Regions from separate parts of the Halomonas sp. YLB-10 genome, predicted to be linked through region 1. Evidence: predicted binding sites of a transcription regulator. Region 1 holds the regulator's gene; the other holds the start of a gene.
What was found. Region 1 encodes FNR, which switches genes on or off when oxygen is low (the NO sensors DNR and NnrR bind a similar motif). Its sites were predicted from a motif close to TTGATNTANATCAA; they were not measured.
Positions count from the first base shown of each region.

Region 1 (5,821 bases):
AACCACCGGTCTGGATACCCGTCATGCGGAGCTGGTGTCCATCGCTGCGGTACGCATTCGTGACGATCGCGTCTTGACCAGCGAGTCGCTGGACCTGCGGCTCGCGCCTCCTGCCAGCCTGAGTGGAGACTCCATCTGCATCCATCGCCTGCGAGGGGTCGACCTGGAAGGCGGCCTCGAGGTGCGCGAGGCCTTGACGACGCTGCTGGAATTTATCGGCAATCGCCCATTGGTCGGCTGGTGTATCGACTTCGACCTGGCCATGCTGGATCGCTACCTGAAGGCGGAGTTCGGCTTCTCGCTGCCCAACGCCACCATCGACGTGGCCCAGCAGTACCGCAAGCGGCTGCGCCGAAGTCACCCGGAAATCGAGGTGCAGCCGACCTTTGAACAATTGGCAGAGCGACTGGGAGTCCCGATCATGGGACGCCATACGGCCCTGGGCGACGCCGTCACCACGGCGCTGATGCATCTGCGCCTGGAGAGCGGGGCACTCACGGCGCCATCGCGCTGACCCGTTGCCGCCATCCGCGCTGACCCGGTGCCGCCCGCACCGGCAACCATTCACCTGCAAGGAGATCCTGTCATGAGTCTGCACGCCATGTTGACCCTTCTCGAGCCCACGCTGCTGGCGCTGGGCCTGGTCTCGGTGCTGGTGGCCTACCTCCAGTACTATCGCCGTACCCGGGACCTGTGGGGCATGGTCAAGTTCTGGGAGAAGCGCCTGACCCTGACCGTGCGCGAGTTTGGCTGGCAACGTGCCGGCATCCTGCTGCTGTTGCTGGGCGTGGTGGTGCGCTATCTGCTGGCGCTGAACGTCGTCTAGGGCTTGTCTGAAAAGTGCCTGCGCTCGGTAATACGGCGTTAAAAATCGGATCAAAATGCTCATTTACACCCCGTAAACTGCGCTTTCTCACCGATTTTTGCCTTGTCTAACCTTCGCTCGTCGACTTTTCGGACAGCGCCTAGGGCCTGGCTGACAGGCACTTGCGTTCTTCGACTTGCCAGACCAGACCAGACCAGGCCACGACGCGCAAGGGCGCCACTACGGCGGTGTCGTCCTTGGCGGTTTCCGATGTGCTGCCGACGAAAAGCCTCTCCCGTATTGTCCTCGCCGGGGTAAGCGGTCGCTGACCTCTTCGCCACTAAAGCGTCCGGATGGTAGACTGGCGCCTCTTTCATTTTCAGCCGTGATGTCCCGCTCCCATGTCGCCACAGTCCGCCTCCGCCACCCTGTTCGATCCCCGTACCCCCGAGGATGACCATCTCTCGATCGATGCCGGTGTCAGCCCGGCCGACCCTGCTGCGGATGGCGATCAGACGGAAGCCCAAGTTCAGGCCAAGGCACGGCGTGAGTTCAACAAGCTGCAGAAGCGCCTGCGCCGCCAGGCCGGCAACGCCATCATTGACTACGGCATGATCCAGGAAGGCGACAAGATCATGGTGTGTCTGTCTGGTGGCAAGGACAGCTACACCATGCTCGAGATCCTGCGCAGCCTTCAGCGCAACGCGCCGGTCAACTTCTCGCTGGTGGCGGTGAATCTGGATCAGAAGCAGCCGGGCTTTCCGGAGCATGTGCTGCCGAACTATCTGGACAGTATCGGCGTGGACTACCACATCCTCGAGCGCGACACCTATTCGGTGGTGAAGGAGAAGACGCCGGAGGGCAAGACCACCTGCGCGCTCTGCTCACGCCTGCGGCGCGGCTCTCTCTATGGCTTCGCCGAGGAGATCGGGGCGACCAAGATCGCCCTGGGCCACCACCGCGAGGACATTCTCGAGACGCTGTTTCTGAACATGTTCTTCGGTGGCAGCCTCAAGGCGATGCCGCCCAAGCTGCTCTCCGACGACGGCAAGAACATCGTCATCCGCCCGCTGGCGTACTGCCGCGAGGCCGATATCCAGGCCTACAGCGAGGCGATGGAGTTCCCGATCATCCCGTGCAACCTGTGTGGTTCCCAGCCCAACCTGCAGCGCCAGGTGGTCAAGGAGATGCTGGCCGAGTGGGAGGTCAAGCATCCCGGGCGCCTCGAGAGCATGTTCAAGGCGGTGACCAATGTGGCGCCGTCGCAGCTGGCGGATCGGCAACTGTTCGACTTCGAGGGGCTGGAGGCCGTACAGGCCGAACGCCAGGCCCGGCGCATCGACGTGGTGGATGCCGGCTGATCTCGCCAACAGCGAATGTGCATGACGCCATGACAGCAAAAGAGGCCGCATCTCCGGATGCGGCCTCTTTCTTGTCACACGCCATCTATTACGCTTTGCTTTCCAGATCCTGGGTACCGGGCGCTGCTGGCCAAGCCCGGCACACTGCCGCCAGGCCCGCTCAGGTAACTTCGGTGTCGGCCAGGGTCGACAGCGCGGTCAGGTCGAGGATATTGACCTCACGTCCCGATACCGCCACCAGATCCTGCTGCTGGAAACGCCCGAGGATACGGCTGACCGTTTCCACCGCCAGCCCCAGGTGATTGCCGATGTCGGCGCGGGACATGGACAGGCGGAAGCTGAACGGTGAATAGCCGCGGCGGCGGAAGCGGTCCGACAGGCCGAGGAAGAAGCAGGCCAGGCGCTGATCGGCGGTCTTGCGTGACAGCAGCTGCATCATCCGGCGGTCCTCTCGCAGCTCCTTGCTCAGGGTGCGAAACAGCTGGGCACGCAGCTCCGGTAGGGTCTGGGTCAGCGCATCGAGGCGGTCGAAGGGAATCTCGCACACCGTGGTGGTCTCCAGCGCCACCACGCTGCCGGGATAGCGGCCGTCGTCGATGCCATCCAGGCCAACCAGTTCACTGGGCAGGAAGAAGTTGGTCAACTGAGCTTCGCCGCTGCCTTCGGTGGTGATCTGCTTGAGACTCCCCGATCGGACCGCGAAGACGCTGGTGAAGCGATCTCCCTGCTCGACCAATCGTGTGCCTTTCTTGATCGGCGGGTGACGACGGATGATGGAATCGAAGCGCTCGAGGTCGGCGGTCTCCAGCGACAGCGGAAGGCACAAGGAACTCAGGCTGCAGGACTCACAGCGAGTCTCATGCAGCATGGGACGCCGCCGATCTTGGGCCGTAGGACTCATTCGCAGCTCCTGTGGATCTGGGATCGATATTGACTGGGCCATGGGGAGAACAGACGTCGCCCGTACAGCACGTTGATGGCACTATTCTACACCCTCAGATCAGCTAAAAGTGGCGTCTACCTCTTTAGGATTAATAACTTAGAGGTAGGATGCGTCATTGGTGCAGCCCAGTCCAAAGTTGCCAGACGGCAAAGGCGATGATCATGCCAGCGGCGACAAGGCGTGTTGCCCGATGCGCCAGCAGGGCCTGCATTTGTCTTGCGGCGAGGCCCGTCACCACCAGCGCCGGAAGCGTACCAAGACCGAAGCTCGCCATCAGCAGTGCGCCCTCGAGGGGCTCGGCCCGTGCCAGGCTCCAGGCCAGCATCGAGTACACCAGGCCACAGGGCAGCCAGCCCCAGATGGCGCCCAGCGCCACCGCCTGGGGCAGACGCACCACCGGCAACAGGCGTCTGCCTGCGGGTTCCAGGTACCTCCAGAGGTGACGTCCCAGTGCCTCGACGTGACGCAGGCCTTTCCATAGATCGGCAATGTAAAGCGCCATCAGGATCAACATCAGGCTGGCGACGATCTGCATCAGGCCACGCAGGGTCGGCGAAAGGCCGATCACCGAACCCAGGGCGGCAACCAGAGCGCCCGCCACACAGTAGCTGGTGATACGACCTACATTGTAGCCGAGCACAAGTGTGCTCACCCGCCAAGGTTGACGCATGCTGGGTGGGATGGCAAAGGTCAGGGCGCTCATGATACCGCCGCACATGCCAATACAGTGTGCACCGCCGAGCAGGCCAAACACGAAGGCCGCCATCATGGGAGGCAGCTCGAGGCCGGTAGGATTCACTCAGGCCCTCTGGACGATGGATCACGATCGGATGTCTGCGCAGGCGTTTCGGACGAGGAAGCGCCGTCATCGGCACTGCGAGTGTCGTCCTCATCCTCGAACAGGATGCGATAGGCGGGGCCTTCGAGGTCCTCGAACTGGTCGTTGCGCACCGCCCAGAAGAAGGCCCAGACCGCCAGGCCCAGCAGGATCAACGACAAGGGTATCAACAGGTAAAGGATGCTCATGGGCCGGGGCTTGCGGTGACGGGTGAAGGTGTCGCGGTCGGCCTGGTGCGTCCGCGCCGCAGACGCAGGGCATTGCCGATGACCAGCAACGAGCTGAGTGACATGCCGATGGCGGCAAGCCATGGGGGCACGAAGCCCAGCGCCGCTGCGGGCAGCGCCACGACATTGTAGAGCACCGACCAGGACAGATTCTGGCGAATGATGCGACGGGTCTGGCGGGCCACCTCGATGGCTTCGACGATACCCGTGAGCGGTTCGCCCAGCAATACCAGATCGGCGCGGGTGCGGGTGAGGTCGCTGGCCCCGGCCATGGCGATGGCAAGGTCGGCGCCGGCCAGTACCGGCACGTCATTGATGCCATCACCGACCATGGCCACCTTTTCACCCTGTGCCTGTCGCGCCTTCAAGTGCCCGAGCTTGTCCTCGGGGGTGGCCTCGCCACGCCACTGATCGACGCCCAGCGTGCGGGCCAGCTGGCCGACGTTGACTGCGCGGTCGCCCGACAGGATCTCGATGGCAAGCCCCCGCTGGGCGAGGGCGGCGAGGGTCTCGGCGGCGTCGTCACGGGGCTGATCGTCGAGCTTGAACCAGGCCTGGGGCTTGCCTTCGCAGGCCAGCAGCAGCCAAAGCCCTGCGCCAGGGAGCTCAGTAACGGGTTGGCCCAGGCAGGCAAAACGCGGCTGGCCCAGTCGCCAGCGCCGGCCGTCGATCACGCCTTCCACGCCCTGACCCGGGTGATTGCGCAGTTCGCTGGCCTGGCAGCTGGCGTCGCGCCAGGCAGCGAAGGCACGGGCGATGGGGTGCTCCGAGCCGGTCTCCAGTGCCGCCGCCAGTGCCAGATGCCGGCGCTTGGCGGCAGCGTCCATCTCGCCATTGTTGGCGCTTCCTTCGTCGTCGCTCAGCGGCCGGTGTTCGGCGAGTTGCATACGCCCCCGGGTCAGGGTGCCGGTCTTGTCGAAGACGACGCGATCGAGGCCGGCCAGGGTCTCCAGCGCATCGGCTCGGGTCACCAGTACCCCGGCACGTCTCAGCCGGCCGTGGGCCACGGTCAGGGCGGTGGGGGTCGCCAGCGCCAGGGCGCAGGGGCAGGTCACCACCAGTACCGACAGGGTGATCCACAGGCTGCGGCTAGGGTCGATCAGGCTCCAGACCAGCGCCACCAGGGCGGTGATGACCAGCAGGTTCAACACGAAGCGATGGGCCACCTGCTCGGCCAGGCGGGCGATACGTGGACGATGGGCGAAGGCACGGTCGGTGAGATCGAGAATGCCGGCGGCGCGGGTATCGTCGCCGACGCGGGTGACCATCACTTCGATCGGGCTGTCCATGCACAGGGTACCTGCGTGCACGGTATCTCCCTGGCGACGCAGGCAGGGCAGCGATTCGCCGGTCAGCAGCGACTCGTCGATCTGGGCCAGGCCCGAGGTAAGGGTGCCATCTGCAGGAATCTGGGCGCCGGGGCTGACCCGAACCCGGTCCCCCGGGACCAGCTGACTGGCGGGGATGACGCGTTCATCGCCCTGCTCGTCGAGGCGCACCGCGGCACTCGGCAGCGCGCTGGCCAGGGCATTGCCGCTGCGGCCGTAGTGGGTACGGGCGCGAGACTCCAGGTAGCGTCCGAACAGCAGGAAGAAGGTGAACATGCTGACCGAGTCGAAGTAGCGGTCCCCGGAGTCGCTCACGACC
Region 1 is NZ_RRCU01000001.1:839,097-844,917, reverse strand. It holds gene EBB56_RS03525 (3'-5' exonuclease) at 1-514, shown strand, start outside; gene EBB56_RS03520 (hypothetical protein) at 587-826, shown strand; gene ttcA (tRNA 2-thiocytidine(32) synthetase TtcA) at 1,207-2,166, shown strand; gene fnr (fumarate/nitrate reduction transcriptional regulator Fnr) at 2,327-3,067, opposite strand; gene EBB56_RS03505 (sulfite exporter TauE/SafE family protein) at 3,222-3,908, opposite strand; gene ccoS (cbb3-type cytochrome oxidase assembly protein CcoS) at 3,905-4,135, opposite strand; gene EBB56_RS03495 (heavy metal translocating P-type ATPase) at 4,132-5,821, opposite strand, start outside.

Region 2 (5,821 bases), on a different contig from region 1:
GCACGTCTTGTCGATGAACTCGCGAGTCGCCTTGAGACCTTGCCGGATTTTCTCGCCACCTCGCTGTCGGCAGATGAGGATATCGAACGCCTGCTGGTCGCCGGCAAGCAGCGCCTGCATGGGCTGACCATGAGCCTGGCCGAGCGGTTGCACCATCGTGAGGACCAGCTGATTTCGCTCCAACGCGACAATGAGGCGCTGGATGTGCGCGCCAGCACCGATGCCCTCACCGGTCTCGCCAATCGCGCCGCGCTGGAACGGCGCCTCGAGGAGATGCTCGAGGACGCCCATGCGCGAGACAAGCCTCTGTCGGTGCTATTTCTCGATCTGGATCACTTCAAGCCGCTCAACGACCGCTACGGCCACCGACTCGGCGACATCGTGCTGGTCAATGTCGCCGCTACCCTGCGTGACGCCATCCGTGAGTCGGACCTGGCGGCCCGCTACGGCGGAGAGGAGTTCGTCATCGCCCTGCGGAACACGCCGGAGCCAGGAGCTTTGCGGGTCGCGCAGCGGCTACAGCAGTGGCTTGCCGAGCAGCCGATGGCCCAGGTCGACCAGCGCCCCCTTTACGTCAGCGCCTCCATCGGCATCGCCCAATGGCAGCCCGGCATGGACAGCATCGACGCAGCGTCGCTGGTGGAAAAGGCGGACCTGCAGATGTACCAGGCCAAGCAGGCCGGCCGTGCCCGCATCAGTCAAGCTCAACAACTGCAGGAGCGCGCCGGGGAAACACCCTGAAGCAGCACTTGATCAGAACAAGATCTCTGCCAGACGCCGCGGCAGTAGACGCCAAGGCACTCGCTAGAGACGCGCCTCGACCCGCTCCAGGATCTGGGCGCTGACCTTGGCGACCAGCGGGCGAGCCGCGCGATTGACCGCCTTGGCGACCAGCCGATTGCGGATCTGGTAGTCGACGATCAGGCTGACCGCGGTACCTTCATCGACCGCTTCGAGTTCATAGCGGCCCTGATTGCGCACACCGTCGATCGACTCCCAGGCCAGTCGGCTGGGTGGCGACTTCTCGGTCACCTGCACCTCGAAGGTCCAGTCCATGCCGACCGCGTGGACATGCCAGCGATAGCGATCGTCCCCGAGCGGCTCGATCTCGGTGATCAGATCCGAATAGTCGGCGAAATCCTCGACCTTTTCGAGCAGGGCGAAGACGCGCTCGGGAGGCGCGGGAAGCGTGGCGCTGTGTTCGATGGTGGGCATGGCCAGACCGACTCCTTGCCTGAGGGATGCTCCAAGGTAAGGCTGCTACGGAGCCTAGCATCCCGGTTCCCCAGGCCCTTGTAAAGACGTGCCTATCATCAGGCTGACGGCAGGTCCCGCAGCAACAGAGCGAACTCGAACTCGTCGGGCGACGGCGACTCCCCCGGCAGCTTGACCCTTACCCGGTGACCGTCCCCGGGCGCCACCTTCAGCGCGCTGCCGTTGCCCGCCTCCATCGCCTCAAGGGTGAAACGACGGTTGCCGGAGGGCAGCATCAGCTCGAGGCGATCGCCGACCTCGAAGCGGTTCTTGACCTCGATATCCAGCCAACCTGATGGCGCTTGTCCCAGGATCTGGCCGACGAACTGCTGGTGAACGCCCACCGAGTGCCCACGCTCGTAATTCTGGTACTCGTCGTGGACGTGGCGTCGGTAGAAGCCTTCGGTATACCCCCGGTTGGCCAGGTTTTCGAGCTCATCCATCAGCCCGATGTCGAAGGGGCGCCCGGCCACGGCGTCATCGATGGCACGACGATAGACCTGGGCGGTACGTGCTACATAGTAGGGCGACTTGGTTCGCCCTTCTATCTTCAGCGAACTGACCCCCATCTCGGTGAGCCTCGCCACGTGCTGAACGGCGCGCAGATCCTTGGAATTCATGATGTAGCTACCGTGCTCGTCCTCGAACACCGGCATCAGTTCGCCAGGCCGCTGTGGGTCCTCGATCAGCGCCGAGCGCTCCTCCCGGCCCTGTGCCACGTCCTGCGCCGGGATCAGGTCGCCACAGGCGTCAGTGCCGGCCGGGTGGGTCCGGTAGTTCCAGCGACAGGCGTTGGTACAGGTGCCCTGGTTGGGGTCGCGCCGGTTGAAGTAGCCCGACAGCAGACAGCGCCCGGAATAGGCGATGCACAGGGCACCGTGAACGAACGTCTCGATCTCCAGGGTCGGGCACTCGGCACGGATCTCGGCGATTTCCTCAAGCGACAGCTCTCGCGACAGGATCACCCGGGAGATCCCCTGGGACTGCCAGAAGCGAGCCGCCGCGTGATTGACCACGTTGGCCTGCACCGACAGATGGATCACCTGGTCAGGCCAACGCTCACGCACCATCATGATCAAGCCAGGGTCGGACATGATCAGCGCATCCGGCCCCGCCTCGACGATCGGTGCCATGTCCTTCAGGTAGGTCCTGAGCTTGGCATTGTGCGGAGCGATATTGGAAGCCACGTAGAAGCGCTTGCCACGCGCCTGGGCCTCAGCGATGCCTCGGGTCAGGTTGTCGAGGCCGAAGTCATTGTTGCGTACACGCAGTGAGTAGCGCGGCTGACCGGCATAGACCGCATCGGCGCCATAGGCGAAGGCGAAGCGCATATGCCGGTAGGTGCCGGCCGGTGACAGTAGTTCAGGGGCATTCATCCAGGCGTCTCTCTCGTGGGCCGGGCTTGGTCCGGGCTTGTGCCGGGCATGGTTCGGGATTAAACCGGGCAGACAGCAGTAAACCGCGCAGCCTGCCACAACCGCGAGCAACGGACGTTGACAAGGAGCAAGTCGCCGGCATCAACGCCGCACTGGTGTTGCCGTCCGGCTTTCGTTACCCTTGTCGCGCCGGACCGGACCCCGGCCGCTGGCGATTCTTGTCGCCACCCCAAATTCTCCGAATCGAGACCCCCTTCATGAGCACGACTTCCCGCTCCACCGTGGTGATCTACTCCGGTGGCATGGACTCTTTCACCGTACTTCATCGCGCCTTGCACGAAGGCCTCGAAGTTCACGCCCTGTCATTCGACTATGGCCAGCGCCACGCCCGCGAACTCGAGGTGGCCCGCCATGTCTGTCAGGAGTTGAAGATCCCTCATCAGGTCGTCGACATCACCGCCATTCATGGCCTGATCGACAACTCTGCGCTGACCGACGCCAATCGCAAGATCCCTGGCGGTGACTACGCCGAAGACAACCTCGCCGCCACCGTGGTCCCCAATCGCAACATGGTGCTGCTGTCGCTGGCCATCGCCAAGGCGGTGAATATCGGCGCCAGTCGCGTCGACTACGGCGCCCACGGCGGTGACCACGTGCTCTATCCGGATTGTCGTCCCGAGTTTGTCGAGCAGATGAATGCGGTGGCCGCCATCGCCAATTTCTCGCCGGTAGAGATCCACGCACCCTATCTACGGTCCAGCAAGAGCGAGATTCTGGCCGACGGACTGTCCATGGGACTGAACTACCGCGACACCTGGACCTGTTACGAGGGCCGGCGCCTGGCCTGTGGCCGCTGCGGCAGCTGTCTGGAGCGGCTCGCCGCCTTCGCCGACCAGGGTGTCGAAGATCCGTTGGCCTACGCCGCCAATACCCGGCAGGAGCCGGCGATTGCACAGGCAGACCAGAGCGGAGCGCACCAGGATGTATAGCGTCAAGGAAGCCTTCTATACCCTTCAGGGAGAAGGCGTACAGGCCGGCCGCGCCAGCGTCTTCTGTCGCTTTGCCGGCTGCAATCTCTGGTCGGGTCGCGAGCAGGACCGCGCCAGCGCCCAGTGTCGCTTCTGCGACACCGACTTCGTCGGCACCGATGGTCAGAACGGCGGACGCTTTGCCACCGCCGACGCCCTGGCCGAGCACATCACCCGCTTGTGGCCACACCCCCACGAGGGTGTCACGCCCTACGTCGTGTTCACCGGTGGCGAGCCCCTGCTGCAGCTGGATGCCGCCTTGATCGACGCGGTGCACGCTGCCGGCTTCGAGATTGGCGTGGAGACCAACGGTACTCTGGCCGCGCCGGACGGTATCGACTGGCTATGTGTCAGCCCCAAGGGCAATGCGCCGCTGGTGCAGACCCGCGGTGACGAGCTGAAGCTCGTCCATCCCCAGACCGACGCCCCGCCGGAACGTTTCGAGGGGCTCGACTTCGACCATTTTCTGCTGCAGCCGATGGACACCTCCGGGCTGATGGCCAGCGACGCTCGCAAGGAGCCACTCTGTGCCACGGTAGAGCACTGCATGGCGCATCCACGCTGGCGGCTGTCGCTGCAGACCCACAAGATCGCGGGAATCGACTGATGGCACTCTTTGTACGACGACTGACACATCTCGACGTGTCGCTTTGGTGTCCCGATCGTGGACTGATCGGCGCAAGCTGGCTGGTCGACGTCGAACTCGATGGAGAGCTCGGTGAAGACGGCATGCTGTTCGACTTCGGCGAGGTCAAACCCTGGATCAAAGCACGTCTCGACGGCGGCGCCGATCACACCCTGCTGGTGCCTACCGAAGCCCCTGGCGTCAGCGTCAGCGAATGTCGCGAAGGTATCTGCGTACGCACCACGACGCCATACGCGATGGAGGTGCGCGGGCCCCGCCAGGCCTTTACCCTGCTACCCTGGCGCAGAATCACCCCCGAGGCCATGGCCGAGCACCTGTCACGCCAGTTGATGCGCCAACCGCCCGAGCGGGTATCCAGCATCGAACTCAGCCTCGCCGATGAGTCCATCGATGGCGCCGCCTACACATACAGCCACGGCCTTCGCCGCCACGCCGGCAACTGCCAGCGTATCGCCCACGGCCACCGCTCGCGGCTGGAAATCGTTCAGCGCGGCGTGCGACAGCCGGAGCTCGAGCGCCGCTACGCCCGCTGGCTCGACGATACCTACCTGGTGGACGAACACGACCTGGAACAGCACCAGGGCGACATGCTGCAGTGCGGCTACCGCTCGCCCCAGGGCCTGTTTCACCTGCGCCTGCCCCGCGAGCGCTGTCATGTCCTGCCCGGCGCCACCACGGTGGAACGCATCGCCCAGTGGCTGGCGGCGACCGTCGCCCGAGACACCGGAGAGGACACCGCGGTGCGCGCCTATGAAGGCGTCGACAAGGGCGCCACGGCAAGAAGCCCCGGCGAACGATCTCGATAACGTCTCGATAACTTCTCGATAACTTCTCGATAGCATCTCGAGATCCGCAAGAGAGACCGACCACCGAGACAACCAAGCGCATTTGAAGAATGCCATGAGCCAACCAACGTCATGAGCGAACTGATCACCTCCTCCTCGCCGCAAGAGACCCGCACAGCGACCGGCGAACAGGGCTGCCGCCCCGGCTGCGGCGCCTGCTGCATTGCGCCGTCGATCAGCTCCCCGATTCCCGGCATGCCGGCGGGCAAGCCCGCCGGCATCCGCTGCGTGCAGCTCGACGACGACAACCTGTGCCGCCTGTTCGGCCGACCCGAGCGTCCGGCGGTGTGCGAGCGCTTCGACTACGATGCCGATATCTGTGGCAGCCATCGAGACCAGGCGCTGGCCAATATTGACGAACTCGAACGCCTGACCTGAGTCGGGCTTACTTGCGCCGAGTAGCCGTCGCTCAGCGTCTTCTGCACCGGTTGTCTATGTTCAGGCAACCCTCATTTCCGCGCTCCCTACTGACGCCCTCTCCACTGCCTCCTCATCAGTGATCCACCAACAAGAAAAGGCCGCGCCACCCAAAGGTGGCCCGGCACTCTTTATGACACTCCGGGCTGTATAAACCCCAACCCAGGTGGTGACGGCACTAAACTATTCCACGTCGAGCTGCCCGTTATTGCGCAGCATCGTCAGGAAGACCTCCGACGACTGACCCTCCATGCT
Region 2 is NZ_RRCU01000006.1:90,467-96,287, reverse strand. It holds gene EBB56_RS14435 (diguanylate cyclase) at 1-741, shown strand, start outside; gene EBB56_RS14430 (SRPBCC family protein) at 805-1,215, opposite strand; gene yegQ (tRNA 5-hydroxyuridine modification protein YegQ) at 1,314-2,630, opposite strand; gene queC (7-cyano-7-deazaguanine synthase QueC) at 2,888-3,619, shown strand; gene queE (7-carboxy-7-deazaguanine synthase) at 3,612-4,265, shown strand; gene EBB56_RS14410 (6-carboxytetrahydropterin synthase) at 4,265-5,110, shown strand; gene EBB56_RS14405 (YkgJ family cysteine cluster protein) at 5,222-5,527, shown strand; gene EBB56_RS14400 (type I secretion C-terminal target domain-containing protein) at 5,750-5,821, opposite strand, start outside.
Region 2: yegQ (tRNA 5-hydroxyuridine modification protein YegQ) is a predicted target of FNR. The motif match lies at 2,748-2,761, and genes of this name have one in related genera.